Regions from separate parts of the Allobosea sp. P4_E12 genome, predicted to be linked through region 2. Evidence: riboswitches for the same ligand, from Rfam matches in the RefSeq annotation. Region 2 holds a riboswitch; each other region holds the start of a gene.
What was found. A riboswitch is a leader RNA that binds a small molecule or an ion and turns the genes downstream of it on or off. The one in region 2 is predicted to bind thiamine pyrophosphate.
Positions count from the first base shown of each region.

Region 1 (7,748 bases), on a different contig from region 2:
GCAGTCGCCAGACCTCGTACATCTCGCGCCACAGCGTTTGAGAACTGCTCTCGGGACCTGGTACGCTGCGACGGATCAGCTTGACCACCAGCGACCATAGTTCGTTGATCACGACGAGGGTGTAGATGCCCAACAGCCATATGCCGGTTATTGTCCAATCAAAGTGGAAGGCCGCCCCTATCCCCAGCAGAGGCACAACGATAAAAAAAGCGGCACACGCCAGCTGCAGCTGGAATTCGGCCTTCCATTTGAGATTCCGGAGTTCCTCGAGGTTGCCGCGGGCCCTCAAATAGCGACCCCGGCGCCATGGGTCCCCCGGTTCTTCTGCTTTCTTCACCGCTTCCCCGAACCTAGACAGTTCGTGCGTCACGATCGCATCGACGAGCATCCAATCGAGGACAGGGTGCCGCATCCATGGTTGCGCCAGATAGTCTGCGACGCAGCGGTTGAACTGGTCCTCGCGGAGCGAGGTCTGATAGCGGCTTTCGTAGCCCTCCACGTAGCCGCGGCCCGGATCGCGCCGCTGCCACATCACACGCTCGGCAGCCTTCCGGGCCTGGTCTTCAGCCGGGCTGCCCCACCACTGATGTTTGCCGCCGCTCAGCGCCGCCTGCGCCCTCCTGAGGACTGTGTACGACTGATGAAGACGCTCCGAATATGCCGAGCCGTCGCCGCCTGTCTTGATCGTTTCGGCAAGCGCCCGGATGGCGAGCTGTGTCATGAGCCAGCGCATCTGATGCCCGTCGAAGTCCTCCCCGGGCGAAAGGCGGATGTCGATCCATCGAGTTGTGTAGGCGATTGCCTCGGGCACCGACAGCGCTTCGCCCCGGCCGGAGGGGATCGGCACGGGCCTCCATTGCGGCAGCATGTCAGCGCCCAAGCCGTTGCACCGAATCCGGGGCGACGCCGACCGTGGTCGGCGGCAGCATGTTGACGCCGCGCTCGCGGGCGACTGATCTCAACTCGCGCGGCGCCATGCCGAAACGCTCCTTGAAGGCGCGGCTGAACTGCGCCTCGCTGGCGCGATCGTCGCCGTTGATCGCCTCATGGTAGCGCTGCATCCGGCGTAACGCTTCCGCCCCCGCAAACATCTCCTGGCTCTGCGCGACGGACACGGCCGCCTCCTCGACAGTCATCAGGCGCCCCTTGCCCGCTTTTCGCGTCGCCGGATCTGCTTCGCCGCACGCAGTATCAAAGGATAGCAGACGCAGCGTCAAGTACACCGCAATGTCCCACATTAGACTTCGTCAGTTTTGCTGCGACGGTCTTCGGCGCGGCGAAACTGCCGGGGTTTCATGCGCGACAATCTGCACCGTGCCTTGCGCCGGATGACGGCCCGGATCGAGCACGCACTTGAACGGCGCCGGGCTTGAGGCCGGCTCGGCGTGGTGATGGCGATTGCGATTGTCCCTCCCGGGCGCAGCGGGAGGGACGATCGCGGATCTGGGTCAACACCGCCGCGGCGGCTCAAGCCCCCGCACGAAGCCCCCGTCAGGACGGCTGGCCAGCAGGCGTTCCCTGGTGAAAGACCATCTGCCAGCGCCCCTCGATGAACCGCCAGATCGAGCTTCGCAGCGTATGCCGCTCCTCGCAGCCATTCGCGACGCGAAAGCTCAGATAGGTCAGCAGGACCACATCATCGGCCAGGGATCGGAGAACGAAATCCCTGGCTGCCGGCACGTCGACCGTCTCGGCATTGCCCTCGGCAAGGCTTCGGATCACCTCGGTCTTGTCAGGGACGCCGCCGGAGCGGCCGAACTCGACGAAACTGTCAGCCAAAAGCCGATCGAGAGCTTCGGGAGAGGCTCGAACCGCTGGCTTGAACAGCGCTTCCTCCAGTCCCCTGATCAGGTCGAGATCCTGTTTCACCCTGCCCTCCTGCCCGCCCTACCCGGCCGCCGCCGCATTCACGAACGCCGAGATCTGGCCGGCGTCGCGGAGATAGACCACCGGGACATGAGCGGCGGTCGCGACCCGCTCGCGCTCGATCTGCGGTCGCTTGTCCCTATCGAAGGCCCAGACATATCGGAGGAAGCCGAGGAACTTTGCGTTCAGCTTTTCGGTGCAGCCATCGGGGAGATCCGGCCGCGGCCGGTTCAGCACGCTGCGCCACAGGACGCGGGCCAGGCAGGTCGTCCGCGGGGTGTCGAGCCAGATGACGATATCGGCGCGCGGCAGCCTCAATTCGAAGGTCTGGCGGGAGTAGTTGCCTTCGCAGATCCAGGCATCGCCGGACACGGCGTCCCGCACGCGATTCCGAAAGAGCCGGGGCTCGGCCTTCGCCCAGCCTGCTTCCCAGAACAAACGGTCGAGATGCACGACCGGCAGCGCGAGCCGCTCGCCCAGTGCTCGCGCGAGCGTCGACTTGCCGCTGCCGGCATTCCCCAGGATCACGATCCGTCGCATCGGCGCAGGCCATTCCTCTCGTTTCGACCTGCTCATACACCAAGGCGTGGACTCATCAGCGCGCAGGCGCGAAGGCGGCGTACGGTCGTGGCCGTATCCACGGCTCGCATCACCTCCCCCATCACTGCGACGCCCACAGCACCAGCCTCGATACAGAGTGGCGCGCGCTCGCAGGTGATGCCGCCAAGGGCCACGATCGGCAGGCCGATCGCCGCCCAGCGCCGCAGCACGGTCAGGCCCAGGGCCGGACCGTAGCCGGGCTTGCTCGCCGTCGCGAAGATCGGGCTCGCCGTGACATAATCGGCGCCTGCCGCCGCAGCCGCCCGGACATCGGCCTCGTCATGCGCGGAGACGCCGATCAGCGCGGAGACGCCGAGCACGGCGCGGGCCGCGGAGATCGCCCCAGCCGATTGCAGATGGACGCCCCGCGCCCCGACCCGAGCAGCGAGATCCACATCACCGCCGATCGTCAGAACCGCATCCGCCAGGCTCACCAGCTCATGGAGCTGCAGCGCCAGGCTGCGGCGTTCCGCCGGATCGAGGTCGCGATCGCGCAGCCAGATCCAGCGTGCCCCGCCCGCGAGCGCCGCAGAGACAACCTGCGGCAAGGGCTTCACCGCCTGATGCCGGTCGGTGACGACGAGCAGCCGGTCGGGCAGCCTGTTCACGAACCCACAAGCCCGAGCTGCGGGCTCGACGGCTGAGCGCGCCCACGCCGCGGAATGCGCCCCGCCAGGCGGGCGTTCCAGCCGGCCTCGACGGCGTGACGCATGGCGAGTGCCATTCGCACGGGATCATCGGCCTTGGCGACGGCCGTGTTGAGCAGTACCCCGCTCGCGCCGCATTCCATGGCGATCACGGCGTCGGAGGCCGTGCCGATGCCGGCATCGACGATCACGGGCACGGGCGAGCGGGTGCAGATCAGCTCGAGATTGGCCGGATTGGCGACGCCCATGCCCGAGCCGATCAGCGACCCCATCGGCATCACGGCAGCGGCGCCGAGATCGGCCAGGCGTGCGCAGATGACCGGATCGTCGTTGCAATAGGGCAGGACGACGAACCCCTTGTCGACGAGCTGGCGCGTCGCCTCGAGCAACTCGCCGACATCGGGATAAAGCGTCTCGCGATCGCCGATCACCTCGAGCTTGATCCAGTTGGTGCCGAGCGCCTCGCGTGCAAGCTCGGCCGTGAGGATCGCGTCGCGCGCGGTTTCGCAGCCCGCCGTGTTGGGCAGGAAGCGGCGGCCGGCGAGCAGGCGCACCGTGTCGGAGCCATGACCCTGCAGCGAAATGCGACGCATGGAGAGCGTGACAAGGTCCGAACCACTGGCCTCGATGGCATCGACCATGATGCGCTGGCTCGGATAGCCGGCCGTGCCTATGAGGAGCCGGGACGACAATGCCGTGCCGGCGATGGTGAGGGCCTCGATTGGGGTGCTCATGTCAGCCTCCCGCGAAGGCACGGATGATTTCGACGCGGTCGTTGCCCGACAGAGGTGTCTGCGCCCAGTCGACCTGCCGCACCACGGTGCCGTTCAGCGCGATGGCGAAGCCCTGCGGCCCCGGCAAGTCCAGCTCGGCCGTCTCCTCCTGCCAAAGCGCCGCCAGATTCTGCGCCGCGCTATCGCGGTCCTTGCCGTTGATGACGAGTTTCATGAGGTTGCCTCCAGAGATGGGGTGAAGCGCGCCTGACCGAATGACGCGGCCGGCCCCGTGATGCGGTCTTCGACGAGGAACTGCTCGATTGCGGCAGCCGTGACGGGGGCGAGCAGATAGCCGTTGCGGTGATGGCCGGTCGCAACGAGCAGGCCCGATATCCCCGTCTCGCCGACGATCGGCGCATCATCGATCGAGGTCGGGCGGAAGCCGGACCAGATCGCCTCGACCGGCATCTCCTCGGTCGAGGGCAATGCGCGCCGGGCGCCGTCGAGCAGGGCATAGACACCGCCAGCGGTCACGCTGTCGTCGAAGCCGCGTTCTTCCATGGTGGCGCCGACGAGGAGAGTGCCGTCGCTTTTGGGGGCGAGATGCACCTGCTCGGTCCAGACGACGCGCGCAAGCGTACCGGTCTCGGGCGTGCTGCGGAGCGCGAGTGACTGGCCCTTGAGCGGGCGCACGGGGATGTCGAGCCCGTGAATTCGGGTCCAGGCGCCGGCGGCCGCAATCACGATCGGAGCCTTGCAGAGCCCGCGTGGCGTCGAGACGCCGAGAGCGCGCCCCCCGGCCAGCTCCGGCTCGGCCTCGCAGGCTTCGACCAGATGCGCTCCGGCCGCGAGACAGGCGCGTCGCAGCGCCGCCATGACGCGCGGCGGATCGACCTGATGGTCGGCCGGGCAGAAAATACCGGCAACGACCGAAGGCCTCAGGCCGGGTTCGCGTTCGCGGCATTGCGCCCCGCCGAGCCATGCCGCCTCAAGCTCGGCGCGGCGCTGCAGGTCATGGCGAAAACGCAGGCGCTCGACCTCTTCGCGCCCCAGCGCGACCAGCAGGACACCGTCCCGGCGATAGTCGATGCCGAGCCCGCTCTCGGCTTCGAGCTCGCGCGCAAAACCCGGCCAGAGCCGCTGGCTTTCCAGCGCCAGCGGCAGATGCTCCTCGCCGCCCGGCTCCAGCTCGGCGGCCGCGGCCAGCATGCCGGTCGCGGCAAGGCTTGCCCCCTGCCCGATCGTGCCACGCTCGAAAACGGTCACGTCAAAGCCGCGCCGGGCCAGCCGCCAGCCGATGGACAGACCGATCAGGCCGCCGCCAATGATGGCGATATCGGTGACGGCCGGCACCTCGCAGGCGACAGGCCCGGAAGCGCCGCCAGAGCGGCGAAGGGTGGTATGTGGCGGGCCGCGCATGGCAAACTCCTCGCCCGCTCGGGGAAGGAGATCTGGCAACCCTTCGGCTGCCGGCAAGTGCCGCGACGCTCCATCCCTCCGCCGGTATGAGCCGGATCAGGTTCGAAGGATTTCCGCGCGCCTCTCCGGGGGACACCCGGTCTGCCAGCGGTTTCTCAGCCCCTTGCCGGGGATCTCCTTGGATCCGCGCAGTCTGGAGCCGGGGCGGCAGCGAGGTCAAGGCCAATCCGACACGAACGCCGGGAGGACCCCGGCTGGCGGGCCAGGGGCCGGGAATCTTCGCGGGTCCAAGGCGCTGCTGAGGCACCTCGCCTGCCGCCATTCACCCGCGCTCCGCTTCCGCTGCCGGCACGCGCGGCCAGGCGGGCGGCTTCACGAGGGAGCGCTCCGCCGGCCATGCCAACAGCATGCATTGTCCGTAGCGCCCAAAGCAGGCGCGACGGCGGAACGTTCCGGTCCATGAGCCGTTGGACCTCTACCGCCGCGACAAGAAGGCGGTTCAGGAGAAGCCCAGTGCCTACAGACGCGGAAAAGCCGGTTGTTCTCGTTGTCGACGACGAGCCGATCATCAGGATGTATGCGGCCTTGCTCGTCGAGGAGGCCGGTTACCTCGCCGTAGAGGCAGCGACCGCCGACGAGGCCCTGGCCATTCTCGAGCAACGCGACGATGTCCGCATCCTCTTCACCGATGTCGAGATGCCGGGCTCGCTGAACGGCCTGCAGCTGGTCGAGGTCGTGCGCGAGAAATGGCCGCCGATCGGGCTGATGGTGACCTCGGGCCATGTCCGGGTCGACCCTCAGAAATTGCCGGAGCGGGCCCGGTTCTTTCGAAAACCCTATACCGAGAGCGAGATCATCAGGACGCTGAAATCCTTGCCGGCCAGCGCCTAGGCGCGCCTGACAGAATGGACGCGAAGGAAACGGCCGATCCCCGCGCCGGGGCGGGATCGGGGCAGAGCCCAGGAAACGGGCTTGAAACGGGCTTTCCGTGCCCGACGGAGGGCTTGCATCCTTCGTGATGGCGCCGACCGAATATCCCGAGATCTGCAACTCGCCCGCGCGCAAACCGGTGAGGCACTGCGCGCAACTCGTAAGCCAGCAGGAGAACTGGTAGGATCGGAGCTGGGCGACGCTTTCCGATTGCTGGGCGGACACAGCCATGCGGAAGTTCGATTACTACGACACCGTGCTGGTACCGTGGTATTCAGAAGATGACTTTCCTGCCTTGCTGGACATGGTCGGCAAGGACCCCAGGATCCCCCGCTCCTATCCCGAATGGAAGCGCCAGTTCGCTGCCGCGACGGAGCTGCTTCTGGCCAAGGGCAAGACCGTCCAGATCATCACCGTTCGCCTCGCCGAGTATCTTGAGTGGCTGCAAATCACCCATCGCAGCAACACGGTGGCGGCACGCCTGCGCTATCTGAAATGGCTGGCCACGCAAAACGGCCAGAGGGCGACCGTCCTCCCCGTGCCGGCAAGGGTGCTGTCCGACGCAGGTGGCGAGGGCTAGCCGCACAGGGTTCGCCCCTGCCAGGTCCAAGGGGCCTGTCTCCGTCATGCGGTCGCGCCTGGCAGCGAGCGCCTTTGGCGCCCCCATAGGAAACAGGCCATGGCGGCTGCTTGCACCACGGCAGCGACCGCAAACAGCGCTGCCCCATCGAAGCTCGACAGTCCGGTTGGCGACAGCGTCCGCAGAGCGCCGAACACGGCCGGCGCAAAGGAATAACCTGCCTGTCCGATGGCAACGATCAGTGGAACGACGCGGGCAACGTCTGCCTTGCCGAATTCGACCTGTGCGATGAGCGGTGGCAGGGATGTGGCATTGCCAATCCCCGCACCGAACAGAATGACGCCCATGATCATCAGCGTTGCGTTGGCATCGCCCGCGATCAGGAAGGTCAATGACCCGCCAATCTGGACCGCATAGCTCGCGCAGGCGACGAGACGACGGTCCGCTGAGGCAGGCATGACAAGGCCGACCACCGTCCTGCCTGCGATCGCGGCGATCGTTGCGCCCCCCATGGCCAGCCCGGCATTTTGAGGCCCGATGGCCGGCACGAGCAGCGAGAACAGATGGGCGAGAAGGCCGATCTGGGCGAACAGACCCAACGCCATCCCTGCCGCCAGCGTCAGGAAACGACGGTCCCGCCACAGCGATCCCTTTGGCATGGCCGCCACAGCCGAAGCGTTGACCGCAGCCGGACCTGCGGCTGGCCGAATGCCGTCAGGGAACTGGTTCAGTCGCCCGGGAGTCTTTGAAAACGCGAAAATCGACAGGGCAAGAATAGCGGCGACCATGATCACGCCAACCACGATCGCCGCCTTGAGAAAACCGATGGCGAGGATAAGAGCGACCCAGAGAGGTGAGAAAATCACGCCGCCGATACTGGCTCCGTTATAGGCCATCGAGAGAGCCGCAGGGCGAGACCTCACGAACCAGGGAGAGATGATCGCGTTGACGGCTGCGGCGCCCATCGCAACCCAGCCCACGCCACTCAAC
Region 1 covers NZ_JBFUIY010000013.1:168,426-176,173, forward strand. Annotated here, with positions in the region: gene AC1DW9_RS18440 (hypothetical protein) at 1-868, opposite strand, end outside; gene AC1DW9_RS18445 (hypothetical protein) at 870-1,136, opposite strand; gene AC1DW9_RS18450 (nuclear transport factor 2 family protein) at 1,492-1,869, opposite strand; gene AC1DW9_RS18455 (P-loop NTPase family protein) at 1,888-2,406, opposite strand; gene AC1DW9_RS18460 (thiamine phosphate synthase) at 2,439-3,074, opposite strand; gene thiG (thiazole synthase) at 3,071-3,847, opposite strand; gene thiS (sulfur carrier protein ThiS) at 3,849-4,061, opposite strand; gene thiO (glycine oxidase ThiO) at 4,058-5,248, opposite strand; TPP riboswitch at 5,305-5,437, opposite strand; gene AC1DW9_RS18480 (response regulator) at 5,762-6,139, shown strand; gene AC1DW9_RS18485 (hypothetical protein) at 6,408-6,758, shown strand; gene AC1DW9_RS18490 (MFS transporter) at 6,803-7,748, opposite strand, start outside.
Region 1: linked by a shared signal. The riboswitch ahead of thiO (glycine oxidase ThiO) and the one ahead of thiC (phosphomethylpyrimidine synthase ThiC) in region 2 are both predicted to bind thiamine pyrophosphate.

Region 2 (7,748 bases):
GGCCGTGCCGCCGCGCGCCCAGCCGCCCGTCCCGGCCCCCGTGCAGCCGCCGGCAGCCCGTCCGATTCCCGCCCCACAGGCGCAGCCGCCGGCAACCGCACCGTTGACGCCCCCAGCAGGGGGACGCGCTCCCGGAGCGGCTCCGCAAACCCAGCCGCCCGCTACCGCCCCGCTGGCGCCACCTCCTGCCGGCCGTGCGCCCGGCACGCCACCGGCCGGCCAGGCGCCAGCGGCAGCTCCGGGCCAGCCTCCGGCGGCTCGCCCGACGCCAGCACCGGTGCCAGGAACGGCTCCGCAAGCCCAGCCGCCCGCCACCCAGCCACTGGCGCCGCCTCCGGGTGGTCGTGCGCCCGGCGCGCCGCCAGCCGGCCAACCGCCTGTGACCGCTCCCGGCCAGGCGCCAGCGACGGCTCCGACCCAACCCCCGGCGGCTCGCCCGACACCAGCGCCGGTGCCAAGAACTGCCCCGCAAGCTCAGCCGCCCGTGACCCAGCCGCTGGTGCCGCCTCCGGGTGGTCGTGCGCCCGGCGCGCCGCCAGCCGGCCAACCGCCTTCTGCAACACCCGGTCAGGTTCCGGCGCCGCTACCCGCTCAGCCGCCGGCAGCAGCCCCGCTCGCCCCGCCCCCCGGCGGTCGCGCGCCCGGCGCAGTCCCGCCGCCCGTTGCACCGCCGCAGCCGGGCCAGACGCTCGCTCCGCCTCCGGCCGGCCAGCCTCCAGCCGCTGGACCCGGGCAACTGCCCCCGCCTGACCGGCAGGGCCGTCGCGGTGGCATCGGCCTCGGTGGCGCGGCTGCGATCGGCCTTGGCGTAGGCGTACTCGGCGGCATCATGGCGACGCAGGGCGCGACGCGCCTCGACGATGTCCGCGGGCGCCGCGAGGAGCGCCGCGAGGGCGACGTCACGATCATTCGCGAGCCCGGTCGCACGATCATCCGCGACGACGACCGTGCCATCATCCGCCGCGACGAGACCGAGCGCTTCCGCGACCTCGGCTGGCAGGGACGGACCGAACGGCGCGGAGACGAGAACGTCACCGTGTTCGAACGGCCGGACGGCAGCCGCATCATCACCGTGACCGACGAGGATGGCCGCCTGATCCGCCGGACCCGGCGCATGCGCGATGGCGATGAGATCGTGATGATCGACAACACCCGCCGCGATCGGCCGGATATGCGCTTCTCGGACGAGGTCGTCGTGCTGCCGCCGCCGCCGCTGCCGATCCCGCGCGAGCGCTATATCGTCGACGCCGAGCAGGCCGACCAGCGCCTGATCTATGAGACGATCACCGCCCCGCCGATCGCCGCGATCCCGCGCCGCTACACGCTCGACGAGGTCCGCTACTCGCCGGACCTGCGCGCCCGCATGCGCAGCGTCGATATCGACACGGTAACCTTCGAGACCGGGTCCTGGGAGGTCACCCCCAACCAGGCGCAGCGGCTCTCGGTGATTGCCGCCTCGATCAGCCAGGCACTGCAGCGCGCGCCGAACGAGGTTTTCCTGGTCGAGGGCCATACCGACGCCGTCGGCTCGGATGTCGACAACCTCTCGCTCTCGGATCGCCGGGCCCAATCGGTCGCCGAGATCCTGACGCGCGATTTCCAGGTGCCGCCGGAGAACCTGACGACGCAGGGCTATGGCGAGCAGTATCTCAAGGTGCAGACGCAGGAGGCCGCCCGCGAGAACCGCCGCGTCACGCTCCGACGCATCACCCCGCTGCTGGCCGGGCAGAATCAGCCGCAGTGAACCAATAGAACCGGCGCGGCGGGCGACCGTCGCGCCGGTCTCCCCGGATCAGGGGATTCAGGAATCAGCAAGCTCTCCGGCTTAAGACCTGTCGTAAGGAGAGTTGAGATGAGTGAGACAACCGTCGCGATCGCGCAGGGCTTTGCCGCAAGCCAGGCAGCCTCGACCCGCCAGACCTTGCAGACAGCGATGGTGAAGCAGCAGGCGACGTCCGACCAGGCGCTCGTGGATATGCTGCAGCAGAGTGCCGAGTCCCAGAAGGCTACTCTTGCCGCTGGCCAGGGCCAGAACGTCGACATTCTCGCCTGAGCCCGGCATTCCGGCGCCGCATGGCAGGGCCGCATCCCGCCCCTTGCCGGTTGCGTTCAAGAGCCGCCGGCCCTAACCTCCGCTTCGTTCCGAGGGGTGCTCGCAAGAGCTGAGATGGCGTCCAAAGCCGAACCCGTCGAACCTGATCCGGGTCATACCGGCGGAGGGACTGGAACGCGGCGTGCGCCACACGTGTACCCGCAGACAGCGACTGGACCGCTTCTAAACCCGGATCTCCTGAACCTTGGACCAAGGAGGAGATCCCATGAACGCCCACACCAAGCCCCAGAAGAATACCGTCAAGGCTGCCCCTCAAAGCGTGACGACCGGACCGATCATCGGCTCGCGCAAGATCTATGTCGCGCCGCCGGACCATCCCGAGATGCGGGTGCCCTTCCGCGAAGTTCAGCTCACCACCGATTCCGAGCCGCCGGTCCGGATCTACGACCCGTCCGGTCCGTTCACCGAGAGCGATGTCACGATCGACCTGAATGCCGGCCTGCCGCAGCCGCGCCGCGCCTGGCTCGATGCCTCCGGCTTCACGACCGTGCCCGGCCGCGCCGTCACTGCCGCCGATAACGGCCATATCTCGCCTGAACAGCTCGTTRCCGCCTGCCCGGCCCCACGCCCGATCCTCGAGGCGAAGCCCGGCCAGATGGCGACCCAGTACGAGTTCGCCAAGGCCGGCATCATCACGCCCGAGATGATCTATGTCGCGCATCGCGAGAATCTCGGCCGCGCCGCGATGCTCGAAGGCGCACGCGAGCGCCATGCCGATGGCGAGAGCTTTGGCGCCTCGGTTCCGGAATTCGTCACCCCTGAATTCGTGCGCGAGGAAATCGCCCGCGGCCGCGCCATCATCCCGGCCAATATCAACCACCCCGAACTGGAGCCGATGGCGATCGGCCGCAATTTCCTGGTCAAGATCAACGCCAATATCGGCAATTCGGCCGTGACGTCCGGCGCTGCCGAGGAGGTCGAGAAGCTGGTCTGGGCGATCCGCTGGGGCGCCGACACGGTGATGGACCTGTCGACCGGCCGCAACATCCACAACATCCGCTCCTGGATCCTGCGCAACTCGCCGGTTCCGATCGGCACGGTGCCGATCTACCAGGCGCTTGAGAAGGTCGGCGGCGACCCGATCAAGCTCGACTGGGAGGTCTTCAAGGACACGCTGATCGAGCAGGCCGAGCAGGGCGTCGACTATTTCACCATCCATGCCGGCGTGCGCCTGCCCTATGTCCCGCTCACTGCGAGCCGCGTCACGGGCATCGTCTCGCGCGGCGGCTCGATCATGGCGCGCTGGTGCCTCGCGCACCACAAGGAGAGCTTCCTCTACGAGCGCTTCGACGAGATRTGCGAGATCATGCGCAAATATGACGTCTCCTTCTCGCTCGGCGACGGCCWGCGTCCGGGCTCGATCGCCGACGCCAATGACCGCGCCCAGTTTGCCGAGCTGGAGACGCTGGGCGAGCTCACCAAGGTCGCCTGGGACAAGGGCTGCCAGGTGATGATCGAGGGCCCGGGCCACGTGCCGATGCACAAGATCAAGGAGAACATGGACAAGCAGCTGCGCGAATGCGGCGAGGCGCCGTTCTACACGCTGGGACCGCTGACCACCGACATCGCGCCGGGTTACGACCACATCACCTCGGGCATCGGCGCGGCGATGATCGGCTGGTTCGGCTGCGCCATGCTCTGCTATGTCACGCCCAAGGAGCATCTCGGCCTTCCCAACCGCGACGACGTCAAGACCGGCGTCATCACCTATCGGATCGCGGCCCATGCCGCCGATCTCGCCAAGGGCCATCCAGCGGCCAAGATCCGCGACGACGCGGTCTCGCGCGCCCGCTTCGACTTCCGCTGGGAGGACCAGTTCAACCTGGCGCTCGACCCCGATACGGCACGTTCCTTCCATGACGAGACCCTGCCGAAGGATGCCCACAAGGTCGCGCATTTCTGTTCGATGTGCGGGCCGAAATTCTGCTCGATGAAGATCACGCAGGATCTGCGCGCCGAAGTGCTGGCGATGGGCGAGAACGAACGCGCGGCGCTCGAGGGCATGGCGGAGAAATCGCAGGAATTCCTCGCCAAGGGCGGCAATCTCTACTTGCCGGCGGCGGAATGAGCGCGACGATGACCGCGGCCCGCTTCGACGCGACGGTCGTTGCAGGCGTGCTGGCGCGGGTGGCAGCGAGCCGCCCGCGGGTGCAATGCCTCACCAATACGGTGGCGCAGAACATTACGGCGAACATGCTGCTCGCCTTCGGCGCGATCCCGTCCATGGCGATCCATGTCGACGAGATCGCGGCAATGGCCGAGGGCGCCGGCGCGATCCTGATCAACATCGGCACGATCAATGCCGAGAGCGAACTCGCCATCCCGAAGCTGCTGGAGGTCGCGCGCGACCGACAGAAACCGCTGGTCTTCGATCCGGTCTTCGTCGAACTCTCGCCGCTGCGCCAGCGCGTGGCGCGCGAGGTCTTGCGCCTGCCGAACATCGTCGTGCGCGGCAACGCGACCGAGATGGCCGCGCTTGCTGCCGATCTCAAGACGGCGCGCGAGCGCAACCTCACGCTCGTCACCACCGGCAAGGTCGACCGGATCATGCGCGCAGGCGGCATGCTGTCCGTCTCCCATGGCCATCCGCTGATGACGAGGGTCACCGGGGTCGGCTGCGCAGCGGGCGCCCTGATCGCGGCATGCTGCGCGGTCGAGGGCGATCCGGCAGTCGCGGCCGCCGCCGCGCTGACCGCCTATGGCGTCGCCGGCGAGATTGCGGCAGAGACATCGCAAGGGCCCGGCAGCTTCGCCGTGCACCTGATCGACGCGCTGGCAGGGATGGACGAGGCCACGCTGCGCGAACGGATGGGAGAGCACGGGTGAGCGTTGATATCCGCCTTTACGGCATTGTCGATCCGCAGATCGCGGCCGGGCGCTCGCTGGCCGACCTGGCGCGTGCCGCGGTCGATGGCGGCGCCACCCTGATCCAGCTGCGCGCCAAGACCGAGACGACGCGCGAGATGGTGCGCGAGGCCCGGGCCATCCGCTCGGCCCTGCACGGCACAAGGGTGCCGCTGCTGATCAACGATCGCGTCGATGTCGCGCTCGCTTCCGGTGCCGACGGCGTCCATCTCGGCGCCGACGACATGAAGCCGAACGATGCCCGCCGCCTGCTCGGGCCCCGCGCCATCATCGGCGCGACGCTGAAGCATGAGGATGAACTCTCCGCATTGGCCTCGGCGAAGATCGACTATGCCTGCATCGGCGGTGTCTTCCAGACCTCGCACAAGGACAATGCCGGCTCCTCGCTCGGTCTCGACGGCTTCACGGCCCTGCGGCGCAAGGCTGCTGCCGCATTGGGGCCGCTCCCGGTCGGAGCCATCGCCGGCATCACGGCAATGAATGCGGCCTCGGTCATCGAGGCAGGGGCTGACGGCATTGCCGTGATCGGCGCGCTGTTCGTGCAGGACGATGTCGAGGCCGCCGCGCGCGCACTGCGCGCGGTGCTCAAGCGGCTGCTGCCGACGCCGCCAGAAGCTCCCGCATCCACCTGAACCGTCACGCGGCAATGCCGGGCGCGCAGCCCCGCCACGAGCGCCCGGCCCCTTGCTTCGCGCCCGTCGCTCGCCCATGAACGGCACGACATCGAGGGAGCGCTGCGTCATGACGAATTATGTGATCGAACCGCCCGCCATCAACGCGGTTCCGGTAGCGGGTGGCGGGCTCTTCCCCGTGCGCCGCATCTTCTGCGTCGGACGCAACTATGCCGAACATACCCGCGAAATGGGGGGCGATCCCGACCGCGAGGAGCCGTTCTTCTTCACCAAGCCCGCGGACGCAGTGGTGATCAACGGCACCGACATGCCCTATCCCAGCAAGACCAAGGACCTGCACCACGAGATGGAGCTGGTCGTCGCGATTGGCACCGGCGGGCGCGACATCCCGGTCTCCGAGGCGCTCTCGCATGTCTATGGCTATGCGGCCGGGCTCGATATGACCCGCCGCGACCTGCAGGGCGAAGCCAAGAAGACCGGCCGCCCCTGGGACATGGGCAAGGGCTTCGACCAGTCGGCCCCGATCGGGGAGATCGTGCCCGCGAGCCATAGCGGCCATCCCGCGGCCGGCAAGATCGAGCTCACGGTCAATGGCCGCGTGCGCCAGACCTCCGATCTCGCCAAGCTGATCTGGAGCGTGCCGGAGACGATCGCCTATCTTTCCGGCCTCGTCGCGCTGGCTCCCGGCGACCTGATCTTCACCGGCACGCCGGAAGGTGTCGCCGCCGTCGTCGAGGGCGACGTGCTGGAAGGCGCCATCGACGGCGTCGGCACCGTCCGCACCCGGATCGCCTGAAGAGACTTCGAGGAACCTGACCATGCAGCTGACCCCTGACGCCCGCGGCGTCTATCCCATTGCGCCGACCCCCTTCACGCCCGATGGCGCCATCGACTGGACGAGCACCGACCGGCTCTTCGATTTCTACGCCGGCATCGGTTCTGACGGCATCACCGTGCTCGGCATCATGGGCGAGGCGCCGAAGCTCGAACCGGAAGAGTCCGTCGGGCTCGTCAAGCGCGCCGTCGCGAAGATGGGTGGCAAGCCGATCATCGTCGGCGTTTCGGCGCCGGGCTTTGCGGCTATGCGCTCGCTGGCGCGGCAGGTGATGGATCTCGGCGCCGGCGGCGTAATGATCGCCCCGCCGCCGAGCCTGCGCACCGACGACCAGATCGTCGGCTATTACGCCCAGGCCGTCGAGGCGATCGGCAGCGACATTCCCTTCGTCATCCAGGACTACCCGCTGACGCTCTCGGTGGTGATGACGCCGGCCGTGATCCGCCGCATCGTCCAGGACAACCCGTCCTGCGTAATGCTGAAGCACGAGGACTGGCCGGGACTCGAGAAGATCTCGACGCTGCGCAAGTTCCAGGCGGAAGGCAGCCTGCGCAAGATCGCGATCCTCACAGGCAATGGCGGGCTCTTCCTCGATTTCGAGATGGAGCGTGGGGCTGACGGCGCCAATACCGGCTATGCCTTCCCGGAATTGCTGATCGACGTCGTCCGCCTTTCCAGCGAAGGCAAGCGCGACGCGGCTCATGACATCTTCGACGCGCACCTCCCCCTGCTGCGCTACGAGCAGCAGCAGGGTGTCGGCCTTGCCGTCCGCAAATATACGATGATGAAGCGCGGCATCCTGGCCAGCGACGCCCAGCGCAAGCCGGGCGCCGGTCTGACGGCCGCGGCCAAGGCGGAAGTGGACTATCTGCTGACGCGGCTGGCAAAGCACGACCCGCGCGCCAGGTTCTGAAGGCCGGAATCGCGATGGCCCCCTCTCAACGAGAGGGGGCCATCGCCTTGTCTTCAAGCGCTCAGTGCGTGTGCTCGGCGGCTGCGCCCTTGGCGCCGATCCCCTCGACCTTGAACTCGACCTCCACCACACCAGCCTTCTCGAAGGTCAGCGTGCCCTTGACGCGCTCATCCTGCTTCAACGGCTGCTTCAGCTCCTGGAACATGATGTGGAAACCGCCGGGCTTCAGCTCGACCTTGGCGCCGGCCGGGATTTCGATACCTTTTTCAAGCTCGCGCATGGTCATCACGCCATTGGTGACCGCCATTTCATGGATCTCGCCGCGACCGGCGAAGGGCGCAGAGACCGCAATCAGCCGGTCGGGCGTCGAACCGGTATTCTCGATCGAAA
Region 2 covers NZ_JBFUIY010000008.1:97,174-104,921, forward strand. Annotated here, with positions in the region: gene AC1DW9_RS12440 (OmpA family protein) at 485-1,744, shown strand; gene AC1DW9_RS12445 (hypothetical protein) at 1,853-2,053, shown strand; TPP riboswitch at 2,136-2,240, shown strand; gene thiC (phosphomethylpyrimidine synthase ThiC) at 2,319-4,181, shown strand; gene AC1DW9_RS12455 (hydroxyethylthiazole kinase) at 4,190-4,939, shown strand; gene thiE (thiamine phosphate synthase) at 4,936-5,610, shown strand; gene AC1DW9_RS12465 (fumarylacetoacetate hydrolase family protein) at 5,720-6,406, shown strand; gene AC1DW9_RS12470 (dihydrodipicolinate synthase family protein) at 6,429-7,358, shown strand; gene AC1DW9_RS12475 (copper chaperone PCu(A)C) at 7,420-7,748, opposite strand, start outside.

Region 3 (7,748 bases), on a different contig from region 2:
CCGGCAGTTGCGCACCGATCAGGCGTTCGGCATTCCAGACCAGCGCGCAGGCGCCGATTGCCGTATCGAACAGGCAGAAACCCTGGCTCATCACGCCTCCCGACGGAAGCGGCGGCCTCAGACGTAGAGCCGCTCGCCTTCAAGCCCTTTGTACATCGCTGCGACCTGCTCGCCATAGCCGTTGAAGAGCAGTGTCGGTCGACGCACGCGCGAACCGAGAACCTGCTCGCTGGCCTGGCTCCAGCGTGGATGCGGCACCTCCGGGTTCACATTGGCCCAGAAGCCGTATTCCGACGATTGCAGAGCCTCCCAGAAGGTCTTGGGCCGCTCGGCGACGAAGCTGATCCGCGCAATCGACTTCACCGATTTGAAGCCGTACTTCCACGGCGTGATCAGGCGAACCGGCGCACCATGCTGATTCGGCAGTGGCTTGCCGTAGATCCCCGTCACCATCAGCGTCAGGTCGTTATTCGCCTCCGCCATAGTCAGCCCCTCGGTATAGGGCCAGGGATACCAGCGTTGCGTCTGCCCGGAGGCGACGCGCGGGTTAAGGAAGGTTTCGAACTTGACGTATTTGGCACTCGAGAGCGGTTTCGCCAGCGCCACCAGGGCCTTCAGCGGAAAGCCGGTCCAGGGCACGGCCATTGCCCAGCTCTCGACGCAGCGGAAGCGATAGAGCCGCTCCTCAAGCGGCATCTTGCGGACGAGATCGTCGAACCCGATCTCGAATGGCTTCTCGACCATGCCGTCGATCGCGATGTTCCAGGGCCGCGTCGGCAGCTTCTTCGCCGCACTGACGACATCCTTGGACATGCCGAATTCGTAGAAATTATTGTAGTTCGCCGCCAGCTCCTCGTCGGTCACCGGCCGGTCGAGCGTGTAGCTCGCATTGCGCTTGGCAGGATAGAGATCGAGCGTCGGATCCGCGCCTTGCGCGGCTGCGATCTGGGGCAATGTACTCCCGGCGATCAGCCCCGCGCTCCCGCCGAGAAAGGCCCGGCGGTTCATGGCGATATGTTCGGGAGTGGCCTGGCTTTCGGGCAATTCCCAGCCAGGGCGGCGTTTGATCAGCATCGACGGACATGCTCCGTTTCAGAGAGCGAAGCTTAGTCCACAGATGAGCTTCAAGTGCAATTCACGAGGGGGAGAGGCATCGGGCCCCTCACCGCATGGCTCCATGCATCCCGGCCCAAGCGAAGCGCAGGACCGGGATGACGTCGGAGTGTTTGGAGTGGACGCGTCAGCCGCGCGCTTCCAGCGCCTTGACGATCGCATCGCCCATCTCGGCGGTCGAGACGGCATTGGCGCCCGGCGCGGCGATGTCCTTGGTGCGGGTGCCGGCGCCAAGCACATCGGCGATCGCGCCTTCGAGCCGGTCGGCCGCCTCGATGGCGCCGAAGGAGTAGCGCAGCGCCATCGCAAAGGAGCCGATCATCGCGATCGGATTCGCCAGGCCCTTGCCGGCAATGTCGGGAGCCGAGCCGTGGACGGGCTCGTAAAGCGCCTTGCGCTTGCCGGTGGCCGGATCTTCAGCACCAAGCGAAGCGGAGGGCAGCATGCCGAGCGAGCCGGTCAGCATCGCCGCGACGTCGGAGAGAATATCGCCGAACAGGTTGTCGCAGACGATGACGTCGTACTGCTTCGGCCAGCGCACGAGCTGCATGGCGCAATTGTCGGCGAGCACATGCTCGAGTTCGACATCCCGGTAGTCCTTGGCGTGCAGGGCCGTGACCGTCTGCTTCCAGAGCACGCCGGTCTTCATGACGTTGTGCTTCTCGGCCGAGGAGACCTTGTTGCGGCGGGTGCGTGCCAGCTCGAAGGCGACGCGCGCGATGCGTTCGATTTCGGGCGTGGTGTAGAGCTGGGTATCGACGCCGCGCTTGGAACCGTCCTCCAGCGTGACGATCTCCTTGGGCTCGCCGAAATAGACGCCGCCGGTGAGCTCACGCACGATCAGGATGTCGAGCCCCTCGACCACCTCGGGCTTGAGCGAGGAGGCGGAAGCCAGCGCCGGATAGCAGATCGCAGGCCGCAGATTCGCAAACAGGCCAAGATCCTTGCGCAAGCGCAGCAGGCCGGCTTCGGGGCGATGCTGATAGGGCACATCCGCCCATTTCGGGCCGCCCACAGCGCCGAACAGCACCGCATCGGCATCCTGGGCGAGCTTCATGTCGCCTTCCGAGATCGCCGCCTTGTGCGCGTCATAGGCAGCGCCGCCGACAAGTCCGCGCTCGATGGCGAAGGAGGCGAGGCCCTGCCTCTCGAACCAGCCGACGATCTTCTCGACCTGGCCGGTCACTTCGGGACCGATGCCGTCGCCCGGCAGGAGGAGGAGCTTGTGGGTCGCCATGGTCGCCTCACGCGTTTGTCGGATGTTGCTGGGGCCAGAGCGGCCTTGCCGGGCTGATTAGGCGGGGAACGGGAGTGACGCAAGCGCAGCCGCGGGGCAGCGCGCCTGCGCGGCAAGCAGAAGCTGTACGATCGGCACCAGCATCGAACCGCTTCACTCCGGCCGGAGTGAAGCGGAGAGCTGGAAGCCGTCGCAGAGCGCGACGATGGTTTCCGGATCGGAGCCGCTAGCGCAGTGCCTCTGGCATCAGCCAGTATCCCGACGGCAACGGGTGCTCCGTCCTCAGGCCTTCTTCTCCATGTTCCAGAAGAACTGGACGGGCGAGAGCACCATGCCGGTCAGGCTCTTGCGATAGGCCATTGGCTGCTGCACCAGCCCCGCCGGCGCATAGGGCACCGTCTCGAAGGCGCGCTTCTCGATCGAGGCGGCCAGCTCCTTCTGCTTGGCCACCTCAGGCGTTGCAATCCACTGATCGCGCAGACCTTCCAGCGTGGCATCCTCCGGCCAGCCGAACCAGGCGGCAGGGCCATTGCTGCGCAACAGCGGATGCAGCGCGGGATTGAGCACGTCGGCGCCCGACCAGAGCGTGTGGAACACCGACCAGCCGCCCTGGTCCGGCAATCCGCGGTTGGAACGCCTGCCGATGAAGCTGGCCCAATCGGTCGCGACCAGATCGACAGTCATGCCGAGCTTCTTCAGCAGTTCCTGTGTCACCAGGCACTGGTTATAGGCGATCGGCTGGTCGGCGGGTGCCAGTAGCAACACCTTCTCGTTCTTGTAGCCGGCCTCCTGCAGCATGGCCTTGGCCCGCTCCAGATTGTTGCCGAGTGCAGCCTGTCCGCCCGCTCCGGTCGACATCGGCGAGCCCGGCGTGAAGAAGGTCTTGCACTCCTTGTAGTAGTCCTTGCTGCCGACGACCGCCTCCATGTAGTCGGTCTGATCGATTGCCATCATCACCGCCCGGCGGATGCCGGGATTGTTGAAGGGCGGCTGCAGATGGTTGAAACGCATCAGCAAGATCAGTCCCAGCGGCACGTTCTCGATCGCGATCTCGGGATTGCTCTTGAGCAGGGGCAGGAGATCGACCGGCGGCTGTTCGTACCAGTCGACCTCGCCCTGCATCAGCGCGCCGACTGCGGCTGAAACCTCGGTCAGCGGCAACCATTCGATACGGTCGATCTTGGCGACCTTGCCGCCAGCGGCCCAGGACGGAGCCTCCTCTCGTGGCCTGTACTTGGCGAAGCGCTCATAGATCGCGTTCTGGCCCGGCACCCATTGCTTGTCCATGAAGCGCCAGGGTCCGGAACCGATCGCCTCCGTGATGTTCTTGGTTGGCTCCATCATGGCCACGCGCTCGGGCATCATGAAGGGCACGTTCGAGGAGAGCTTGCCGAGCGCGTCCGGCAGCATCGGGAAGGGCTTCTTCAGGCGGATGGCGAAGGTGCGCTGATCGACGACATCGTAACCCTCGACGAATGTCGCGAAAGTCTGCCCGAAGGCATCGCGCGCCGACCAACGCTTGATCGAGGCAATGCAGTCCTGCGCCCTGACCGGCTGCTCGTCGTGGAACATCAGTCCGTCGCGCAGATGGAAGGTCCAGCGCAGCCCGTCCGGCGCAGTCTCCCAGCTCTCGACCATTTGCGGCTGGATGCGGAACTGCGCGTCCGTCGCAAAGAGGGTATCATATATCAGATAGCCGTGATTGCGGATAACATAGCTCGTAGCGACGATCGGATCGAGGGAGGGCAACGGCGTTGACGGAATGAAGCGCAGCGTATTGGCGCGCGACTGCGCGCGCGACGGAAATCCAACGAGGCTGGAAGCGGTTAAAGCGGAACTTCCGGCCAGAATCTGACGGCGATTGAGTCGCATTCGGCATCCCCTTGCTCTTGAGCTTTCGCGCCTGGCGCGCCTGCCTTCTGTTAAGCAAGAGATATACCAGCATGACCATGCGGCCAGACGCAATGGCCCTTGCGATGGCCAGGCGGCATCAACTGGACTCGCCCCGGCCCGCTCGCTATTCCCTTGACCGTCTCAACGGGGTGCCCGGCGATTTCGGGCTGAGAGGGAAGCGCAGGGCTTTCAACCCGTCGAACCTGATCCGGATCGTGCCGGCGGAGGGATTGAGCACTGGCGTCTCGCATCCGGAGACCGCCTTCCCTCTCGACCGTCATGGCCTGCCGTCGAATGCATGCGGGGTGACGCCATGACCTTTCTGAACAACCGGTTGACCCGGATCGCCGCCGCGCTCTCGGCGCTCCTGCTCGCGACGCCGTCCATGGCCCAGGAGAAACCGGCACTGACGGTCTACACTTATTCCTCCTTCACCGGGAAATACGGTCCCGGCGCGAAAGTGAAGGCGGCCTTCGAGGCGCAATGCAGTTGCACGCTGAACTGGGTCGCAAGCGATGATGCCGGCTCCCTCGTCGCGCGCCTGAAGCTGGAGGGTGAGGCGACCAAGGCCGATGCCGTGCTCGGCCTCGACATGAACCTTGCTGCAGAAGCCAAGGCGACGGGACTGTTCCAGCCCCATGGCCAGGACCGTGCCGCGCTCACTTTGCCCATCGCCTGGACTGACGATACCTTCCTGCCCTTCGATTGGGGGCATCTCGCCTTCGTCTATGATTCAACCAAACTTGCCGCGCCGCCCACCAGCCTGAAGCAGCTTGTCGACGATCCGAATGGGCCAAAGCTCGTGCTGCAGGACCCGCGCACCAGCGCGCCCGGGCTTGGCTTCCTGCTCTGGATGCGATCCGTCTATGGCGACGGCGCTGACGCCGCCTGGACCAGGCTCAAGCCGCGCATCGTCACCTTCACCAAGGGCTGGTCCGAGGCCTACGGACTCTTCCTCAAGGGCGAGGCCGACATGGTGCTCTCCTACGCGACATCGCCGGCCTATCACATCGGCGCCGAGAAGAAGACGCAGTACAAGGCCGCCCCCTTCAGCGAAGGCCACTATCTGCATGTCGAACTCGCCGGCATGACGCGCACGACGCGGCAGCCGGAACTCGCCAAACGCTTCCTCGCCTTCACGCTTTCGGACGCCTTCCAATCGCTGATCCCGGAAGGCAACTGGATGATGCCGGCGAAACAGGCGACAGGTGGACTGCCGGCTTCATTCGCCGATGTCGTCAAGCCGGAACGAACCTTGCTGTTCACGCCGGACGAGGTGCGCACGCAGCGCCGAACCTTCATCGACGCCTGGCTCGCCGCAGCGAGCCGCTGAGGCCTTGCTCCGCCCGGCCACGCTCACTGCGCTTGCCATCCTTGCGCTCGCCGGCGCCTCGCTCGCCGGGCTGGCGCGAGCCGGCGGCGACGTCGCGGCCCTGTCGTCGCTCGGCCCCTATCTCGCTCGCCTCGTCGCAGGAGCGACCGTCCAGGCGGGCCTGTCGATGCTGCTCTCGCTTCTGCTGGGCACGGCACTGGCGCTTGCCTTGCTGCGCCGCCGCTTCCCAAGCCGCAACCTCCTGCTCGCCGTGCTGACCGCCGCCGCCGTCGCACCGACGATCGTGATCGTCTTCGGCGTCATCGCGATCTATGGCCGTTCCGGGTTGCTCGGCGACCTGGCGCGTGCCGTCGGTGCTGAACCGCCGGCGATCTACGGGCTCCAGGGTATCCTGATCGCGCATGTGCTGATGAATACGCCGCTGGTGACGCGCACGCTGCTTCAGGCCTTCGGCCGCGAACCGGGCGAGCGGAGGCGCCTGGCGTCGGCACTCGGCTTCTCCGCCGCCGATTGTTTCCGGCATCTCGACTGGCCCGTGATCCGGCGCGAAGCCCCGGCGCTAGCCACCTTCGTCTTTCTGCTCTGCTTCACGAGCTTTGCCGTCGTGCTCTCGCTCGGTGGCGGGCCTGCCAATGCGACGCTGGAAGTCGCGATCTACGAAGCGGTCCGTTTCGAGGCCGATTTCGCCCGCGCGGCCGCTCTCGCCAGCCTCCAGCTTGTGCTCTGCCTCGGACTTGCGACTGCGCTCGCCGCACTCGCGCCGGCGGCCCGCGACGAGGCAAGTGCCGAGCGCCATGCGGTGCGCCCCGATATCCTCGCCCCTTCCCTGCGGCGGCTGGACTGCCTTGTTCTCATTCTGGCGACGGCATGGATCGCACCGCCTCTCCTCAGCATCGCAAGCGGCCTCACAGCCGTACCGATGCTCGCGACCGCCGAATTCGCATCGGCTGCCGCGACGAGCGCGGCGATCGCGCTTGGCGCTGGCCTCCTCGCCTGCCTGTTTGCCGTACTGCTCGCCAGCGCCGCGCGCGGACGCCGGCCGCGCCCGGGACTTCCCGACCTTGCCGCCTTCACCATGCTTGGCCTGCCGCCCTTCGCCTTCGTGGCAGGGCTGTACGTCCTGACCCGCAACCTCGCCGATCCCGCAATGCTCGGTCTGCTGCTTGTGCCGCTCGTCAACGCCCTGATGGCGCTGCCCTATGCCTATCGGCTGCTGGCACCGCCACTCGCGACCAGCGCCGAGCGCCATGGAAGACTGGCAGAGAGCCTCGGCATTGCCGGCTGGACCCGGCTGCGTCTCGTCGAATGGCCAGCCCTGCGCGCACCGCTGGCGGCCGCATTCGCCTTTGCCACGGCGCTCTCGCTCGGCGATTTCGGCGTCATTGCTCTGTTCGGTGGCGGCGAGCTCACCACCTTGCCCTACCTGCTGGCGAACCGCCTCGGCGCCTATCGCATGGATGAAGCGGGAGCGCTGGCGCTCGTGCTGGTGCTTTCCGCCGGGGGGCTCGCCTACCTGACCGAGCACTGGAGTGCGCGTCATGCTTGAGCTGGCGGGCCTGTCCCTCAACTATCCCGGATTCGAGGCGCGCTACGACCTCGTCATTCCAGCGGGCGCGCTCTGCGCCGTCATCGGCCCGTCAGGCGGCGGCAAGACCACGCTGCTCCATGCCATCGCCGGCTTCGAACAGCCTGCGGCCGGAACCCTCCGCTTTGCCGGCGCAGATCTGCTGCCGCTCGCACCAGCCAGACGACCAGTCTCGATCCTGTTCCAGGATCACAATCTCTTCCCGCACCTCACGGCAGCTGAAAACGTCGCGCTTGGACTGAAACCGTCACTGCGGCTCGACGCCTCCGAGCGCGAGCGCGTGGCAGCTGCGCTGGCCGCGGTCGATCTCGCCGGCTTCGCAGCCCGCCGACCGGCGGAACTCTCGGGCGGTCAGCGTCAGCGCGTCGCCCTCGCCCGCGCCCTCCTGCGCGGCAAACCGCTGATGTTGCTCGACGAACCGTTCGGCGCACTCGACCCCGGGCTACGCCGCGAGATGATCGAGCGCGTCGATGCGCTGCGCCGCGAACACGGCCTCACCGTGCTGATGACGCTGCACACGCCGGAAGAGGCGGCCGGCCATGCCGACCTTTTTGCCTTCGTTAGGAATGGCCGCGTCGAAGCATCCG
Region 3 covers NZ_JBFUIY010000001.1:241,779-249,526, forward strand. Annotated here, with positions in the region: gene AC1DW9_RS01145 (methylated-DNA--[protein]-cysteine S-methyltransferase) at 1-91, opposite strand, end outside; gene msrP (protein-methionine-sulfoxide reductase catalytic subunit MsrP) at 118-1,074, opposite strand; gene leuB (3-isopropylmalate dehydrogenase) at 1,241-2,350, opposite strand; gene AC1DW9_RS01160 (ABC transporter substrate-binding protein) at 2,633-4,222, opposite strand; TPP riboswitch at 4,379-4,490, shown strand; gene thiB (thiamine ABC transporter substrate binding subunit) at 4,557-5,576, shown strand; gene AC1DW9_RS01170 (ABC transporter permease family protein) at 5,581-7,122, shown strand; gene AC1DW9_RS01175 (thiamine ABC transporter ATP-binding protein) at 7,115-7,748, shown strand, end outside.
Region 3: linked by a shared signal. The riboswitch ahead of thiB (thiamine ABC transporter substrate binding subunit) and the one ahead of thiC (phosphomethylpyrimidine synthase ThiC) in region 2 are both predicted to bind thiamine pyrophosphate.